3 regions of the Pseudomonas sp. TE6283 genome follow, and region 3 is predicted to be linked to each of the others. Evidence: predicted binding sites of a transcription regulator. Region 3 holds the regulator's gene; each other region holds the start of a gene.
The links. The regulator sigma-54, encoded in region 3, starts transcription at its own class of promoters, with help from an activator protein. The targets are predictions, from matches to a motif close to ANTGGCATNNANNTTGCTNT.
Positions count from the first base shown of each region.

Region 1: a site for sigma-54 is predicted at 1,130-1,149, ahead of nirB (nitrite reductase large subunit NirB). Genes of this name have one in related genera too.
Region 2: a site for sigma-54 is predicted at 1,011-1,030, ahead of glnA (type I glutamate--ammonia ligase). Genes of this name have one in related genera too.

Region 1 is NZ_JBSSDH010000003.1:339,797-341,998, forward strand. Features, by position in the region: gene nirB (nitrite reductase large subunit NirB) at 1-1,001, opposite strand, end outside; gene ACVWZ5_RS07045 (molybdopterin-dependent oxidoreductase) at 1,262-2,202, opposite strand, start outside.
Region 2 is NZ_JBSSDH010000002.1:35,516-37,717, forward strand. Features, by position in the region: gene thiI (tRNA uracil 4-sulfurtransferase ThiI) at 1-713, opposite strand, end outside; gene glnA (type I glutamate--ammonia ligase) at 1,128-2,202, shown strand, end outside.
Region 3 is NZ_JBSSDH010000003.1:191,865-194,066, forward strand. Features, by position in the region: gene hpf (ribosome hibernation-promoting factor, HPF/YfiA family) at 1-266, opposite strand, end outside; gene ACVWZ5_RS06365 (RNA polymerase factor sigma-54) at 345-1,844, opposite strand; gene lptB (LPS export ABC transporter ATP-binding protein) at 2,018-2,202, opposite strand, start outside.

The DNA.
Region 1 (2,202 bases), 150 kb from region 3:
ACACCCAGCAGCTTGAGCTTGGTCGACATGTCGGCGCCGGTGAAGTCGTCCGCGGGCTCGCCCAGCAACCGCGCGGCCAGGCTGCGCGCCATGGCGTAGCCGGGGGCGACCAGGCCGAACACGCTGCCGTTCCACGACGCGCACTCGCCGATGGCGAAGATCCGTGGATCGCTGGTCTTGCACTGGCTGTCGATCACCACGCCGCCGCGCGCGGCGATCTCCAGGCCACAGGCCCGGCCCAGGGCGTCCCGTGGGCGGATGCCGGCGGAAAAGACAATCAGATCGGTCTCCAGGTGTTCGCCACCGTCGAAGTTCATCCGGTAGCGGTACTGCTCGCCAGCGCTGATCGACTGGGTCGCGCGGGACAGGTGCACGCCCACGCCCAGGGCCTCGATCCGCGCCTTGAGCGCCGCGCCGCCTTCGCTGTCCAGCTGTACCGGCATCAGGCGCGGGGCGAATTCCACCACATGCGCCTCCAGGCCCAGGGACTTGAGGGCGTTGGCTGCCTCGAGGCCGAGCAGGCCGCCGCCGACCACCACGCCACGGCGGGCATCCGTGGCAGCGGCGCGGATTGTGTCGAGGTCCTCGAGGGTGCGATAGACCAGGCGTGCGTTGCCGCTGGAGCCTTCGATAGGCGGCACGAAGGGGTAGGAGCCGGTGGCCAGGATCAGTTGGTCGTAGCCCAGCCGGCCCTCGGCGGTGACCAGTTCCCGGCGCTCGCGATCGATGTCCAGCACCGCCTCGCCCAGGTGCAGGTGCACGCCGTGGCGGCTGTAGTAGTCCGGGGCGCACAGGGCCAGGGTCTCGGCGCAGCTACCGGTAAAATACTCCGACAGGTGCACCCGGTCGTAGGCGCGCTGGCGCTCCTGGCCGAACACATGCAGCTCGAAGTGTGCCGTGGCGCCGCGTTCGATCAGCTGCTCGACGCAGTGATGGCCGACCATGCCATTGCCGACGATGACCAGTCGTGCTCGTTGTGCCCCGTTCGCTGTTGCCTGCATAGCCGATCCTCGATCACGGAAAACGAAAAAGGCGCCTGGAGCCGAAGCTCCAGGCGCCTTTGCCTGTACTCATCAGTGTGAGGCCCCTGTTGACCGCCGTTGGTCGTTGGGGCTGTTGTGCATTGCTTGAAGCAGGGAGCGTGCCAGGCTCCCTTTAATTGCGGGGCAAGCCCGCTTTCACAAGGGTTACAGCTTTGGGCATGTGCTGGCCAGGTGGTGCGGGCGCACAAGCAGGGTGCAGCCCTCACCACCGTGGTGCATCAATACACATCCCGCCGGTAGCGCTTGTCCCGTCCCAAACCTTCGACATAGGCCGCTGCCGCGGTCTCGTCCAGGCCGCCGTGCTGCGCCACCACCTGGCGCAAGGCCGCATCCACATCCCGGGCCATGCGCTGGGCATCGCCGCAGACAAACACATGCGCGCCGTCCTGCAGCCAGCGCCACAGTTCGGCGCCCTGTTCCAGCAGGCGTTGCTGCACATAGATCTTCTCCGGCTGGTCGCGGGAGAACGCGGTGCTCAGGCGTACATGGCCCTGCGCTTCCCAGGCCAGCAACTGCTCGCGATAGTAGAAGTCGTGTACCTCGTGCTGCTCACCAAAGAACAGCCAGTTGCGGCCACTTGCAGCGCGTGCCTGGCGCTCTTCGAGGAAAGCCCGGAAGGGCGCGATGCCGGTGCCGGGGCCGATCATGACGATGGGCGTGCCGTCGTCGTCGGGCAGGTGGAAGTGTTTCGATGGTTGTGCAAAGATGGCCACTTCGACGTCCGTCGCTCGGTCGGCGAGAAAGGCCGAGCAGACTCCCTTGCGTTCGCCATAGCGCACCGTGGACACCGTCAGGTGCACCTGCCCCGGATGCGCCTTGGGGCTTGAGCTGATCGAATACAGCCTTGGCTGCAAGGGCTTGAGTAGCGCCAGCCAGCGGGCCATTGGCCATTGCCGGGGGAACTCGCGCAGCACATCGGCCAGTTGCCGGCCCCACAGCCAGTCCTTGAGCGCGGTCTTGCATTCAGGCTGCAACAGCTGCTGCAGAGAGGGCGCGTTTTCGCTGAGCGCCTCGAGCTGTCGTGGCGTGACATGGGCAATGTCCAGATGCCGTTCCAGCGCCAGGCCCAGGGGCATTGGCTTGCGGCCTTCAAGCTCGACCATGGCCTGGCCATCGAGCTGCATCAGGCCGAGCAACTCCTCGACCAGCGCCGGGCAGT
Region 2 (2,202 bases), on a different contig from region 3:
CGCTGGCTGCTGCCGTACTTCTTCCACAGGAAGTGGGCCACTTCCATCACGCCCAGTTCGTGGGCGCGGCCACCGAGGTTGAAGAAGCAGAAGTGCGTCATCAGGCCGCGACGCATCATCTGGTAGGCCGCCACGGTGGAGTCGAAGCCACCGGACATCAGCACCAGGGTCTGTTCCAGGGCGCCCAGCGGATAACCACCGATGCCGTTGTGCTGATTGTGGATCACGTACAGGCGCTGGTCGCGGATCTCGATGCGCACCAGCACTTCGGGCTTCTTCAGCTCGATGCCGGCAGCGCCGCACTGCTGGCGCAACTGGCTGCCGACGTAGCGGTCGACGTCCATCGAGGTGAAGTCGTGGTGGCCGCCGCGCTTGCAGCGCACGGCGAAGTACTTGCCGGCCAGCAGATGGCCAAAGTGGTGCTTGCACTTGGCGACAATGTCGTCGAAGTCGCCCAGCGGGTATTCCTCGACCTGCAGGAAGTGGGTGATACCCGGGGTGCAGGACAGGCGCTCGATCATCTCGCGCTGAATCTTCTCGTCCTCGACGCGGGTGACCACCTCGAGATTATCCCAGACACCGTCAACCGCGAGCTCAGGATCAAGGTCCTTGAGCACGTTGCGGATGTTCTTGGCGAGCTGGCGGATGAAGCGCTTGCGCACCGGCCGGCTCTTGATGGTGATCTCAGGGAAGACTTTGACGATAAGTTTCATTGGTTTAACAGCGCGCGCAGGGCCTGCCGAAAATAGGGGGCGCGAATTATAGCGGAAATCGCTCAAGGTTTGAGCAACTTTTGTACAGAAGGTGCGATTTATGTTGGCCGCACCACCCCTCGTCGGCCTGCTGCGTGGGAGCGGACTTGCCCTGCGATAAGGCCCGCGCCGGCACAAGAGCACCATAATGGTGCAGAAGCACCCAAAAACGCATCTTATGAGTGCAAGCCTACACTCCACATCTCCATGAAATGCCCGCCAACGCCCCCTTTTATCCCACGCTCGCCATTTTTGGGCACTGGCATGCAATTTGCTCCCTTGTGAGGCAGGTACGCTTGGCCGACTATCCGCGCCCAGCGACACCCTTTTTCCAGGGCAGCGGCCAACTGCGCCCTAGACCATCCGGAGGACAACATGTCGAAGTCGGTTCAACTCATCAAAGATCATGACGTCAAGTGGATTGATCTGCGTTTCACGGACACCAAGGGCATTCAGCATCACGTGACCATGCCGGCGCGCGATGGCCTGGACGAAGACTTCTTCGAAGTCGGCAAGATGTTCGACGGTTCCTCCATCGCTGGCTGGAAAGGCATCGAAGCCTCCGACATGATCCTGATGCCGGTCGACGAAACCGCCGTGCTGGACCCGTTCACCGAAGAGCCGACCCTGATCATCACCTGCGATATCGTCGATCCGTCGAGCATGCAGGGCTACGATCGCGACCCGCGCGGCATCGCCAAGCGCGCCGAAGAGTACCTGAAGAGCACCGGCATCGGTGACACCGTGTTCGCCGGCCCAGAGCCTGAGTTCTTCATCTTCGACGAGGTGAAGTTCCAGTCGGACATCTCCGGCTCGATGTTCAAGATCTTCTCCGAGCAAGGCTCGTGGATGACCGGCGCTGACGTCGAAGGTGGCAACAAGGGCCACCGTCCAGGCGTGAAAGGCGGCTACTTCCCGGTTCCGCCGTTCGACCACGACCACGAAATCCGCACCGCCATGTGCAACGCCCTGGAAGAAATGGGCCAGACCGTCGAAGTTCACCACCACGAAGTGGCGACCGCCGGCCAGAACGAGATCGGCGTCAAGTTCAACACCCTGGTCAAGAAAGCTGACGAAGTGCAGGCCCTGAAGTACGTCGTGCACAACGTTGCCGACGCCTACGGCCGTACCGCCACCTTCATGCCCAAGCCTCTGTACGGCGACAACGGCTCGGGCATGCACGTGCACATGTCGATCTGGAAAGACGGCAAGAACACCTTCTCCGGCGAAGGCTATGCCGGCCTGTCCGATACCGCCCTGTACTTCATCGGCGGCATCATCAAGCACGGCAAGGCCCTGAACGGCTTCACCAACCCTTCGACCAACTCCTACAAGCGTCTGGTCCCAGGTTTCGAAGCCCCGGTAATGCTGGCCTACTCGGCTCGCAACCGTTCCGCCTCGATCCGTATTCCGTACGTCGGCAGCCCGAAAGCCCGCCGTATCGAAGCAC
Region 3 (2,202 bases):
TTGTGTTTTTTCAGTTGGCGATCGAGTTTGTCGGCCAGGGCGTCGATTGCCGCGTACATGTCTTGATGTTCGGCGTTGGCGACGACTTCGCCACCGGGAATCTGGAGTGTGGCTTCCACCTTCTGCTGCAGCTTCTCGACCTTCATGATCACCGTCGCATTGGTGATCTTGTCGAAATGACCCTCCACGCGGGCGAGCTTCTCGAGCACGTAATCGCGCAGTGGTTGGGTGACTTCTACATGCTGTCCACTGATGTTGACTTGCATACAGCTTCTCCTTTGTTGCCCGTGCATAAAGAGGCAGGTCTTGCACCTGCCACTGAAACGCTGTGGCACATCCTGGGGCTACATCAGTCGCTTGCGCTCGCTCGATGGGGCGATGCCCAACGATTCACGGTACTTGGCGACGGTGCGACGGGCTACCTGGATGCCTTGTGCCTCCAGTAAACCAGCGATCTTGCTGTCACTCAATGGCTTTTTCTGATTTTCCGCCGCCACCAGTTTCTTGATGATCGCGCGGATCGCCGTGGACGAGCATTCGCCGCCTTCGGCGGTGCTCACGTGGCTGGAGAAAAAGTATTTCAGTTCGTAGATGCCGCGCGGGGTGTGCATGTATTTCTGCGTGGTCACCCGGGAAATGGTCGACTCGTGCATGCCCACTGCCTCGGCGATATCGTGCAGCACCAGCGGCTTCATGGCCTCGTCGCCATGGTCGAGGAAGCCGCGCTGGTGCTCGACGATCTGCGTCGCCACCTTCATCAGCGTCTCGTTGCGGCTCTGCAGGCTCTTTATGAACCAGCGCGCTTCCTGCAGCTGGTTGCGCATGAAGGTGTTGTCGGCGCTGGTGTCGGCGCGGCGAACGAAGCCGGCGTACTGCGGGTTGACCCGCAGGCGCGGTACCGCTTCCTGGTTGAGCTCGACCAGCCAGCGCTCGCTGTCCTTGCGCACGATGACGTCGGGCACGACGTACTCGGGTTCGCTGGACTCGATCTGCGAGCCGGGGCGCGGGTTGAGGGTCTGCACCAGTTCGATGACCTGGCGCAGCTCGTCTTCCTTGAGCTTCATGCGGCGCATCAGCTGGCTGTAGTCGCGGCTGCCGAGCAGGTCGATGAAGTCGGTGACCAGGCGCTGGGCCTCACCCATCCAAGGCGTCGAGGCCGGCAGTTGGCGCAGTTGCAGCAGCAGGCATTCACCGAGGGAACGGGCGCCGATGCCGGCAGGTTCGAACTGCTGGATGCGGTGCAGCACCGCCTCGACCTCGTCCAGCTCGATGTCGAGTTCCGGGTCGAAGCCTGCGCAGATCTCCTCGAGGGAGTCTTCCAGGTAGCCCTGGCCGTTGATGCTGTCGATCAGGGTGACGGCGATCAGGCGGTCGGTATCGGACATCGGTGCCAGGTTGAGCTGCCACAGCAGGTGACTCTGCAGGCTCTCGCCGACCGAGGTGCGGGTGGTGAAGTCCCACTCGTCGTCATCATTGCTCGGCAGGCTGCTGGCGCTGGTCTGGTAGATGTCTTCCCAGGCGGTGTCGACCGGCAGCTCGTTGGGGATGCGCTCGGCCCATTCGCCGTCTTCGAGGTTTTCCGCGGTGCTGCTGGTACTGGTTTCCTGGAAACTGTTGTCCTGGACTTCGGCCGCCGGCTTGTTCTCGGCGTTGTCCGCCATCGGGTCGCTGTTGTCGAAGTCCTCGCCGTCTTCCTGACGTTCGAGCATCGGATTGGACTCCAGCGCTTCCTGGATTTCCTGCTGGAGGTCCAGGGTGGAGAGCTGAAGCAGACGGATGGCCTGTTGCAACTGCGGGGTCATCGTCAGTTGCTGGCCCATTTTTAGGACGAGCGATGGTTTCATGGCTGGGGCTTGATACCTTGTTGCCGGCGCGCATGCGCCATCCACTACACGGAGGGCGCCTGGGCGCCGATTTTAAGCAAGTTGTATGCCTGAAATTGCAGCGTTTGCCTAGAGCACTGTAACAACTTAAGCCTCGAACAGGCGCTTGCGCCAGTGCTCCGGGCAGGCCGGGGTCAGAGTCGGAACTCGTGCCCCAGGTACACTTCCTTGACCAGCTGGTTGGCCAGGATGGTCTCGGCGTCGCCTTCGGCGATCAGCTGGCCATCGTTGACGATGTAGGCGGTCTCGCAGATGTCCAGGGTCTCGCGAACGTTGTGGTCGGTGATCAAAACGCCGATGCCCTTGTTCTTGAGGTGGT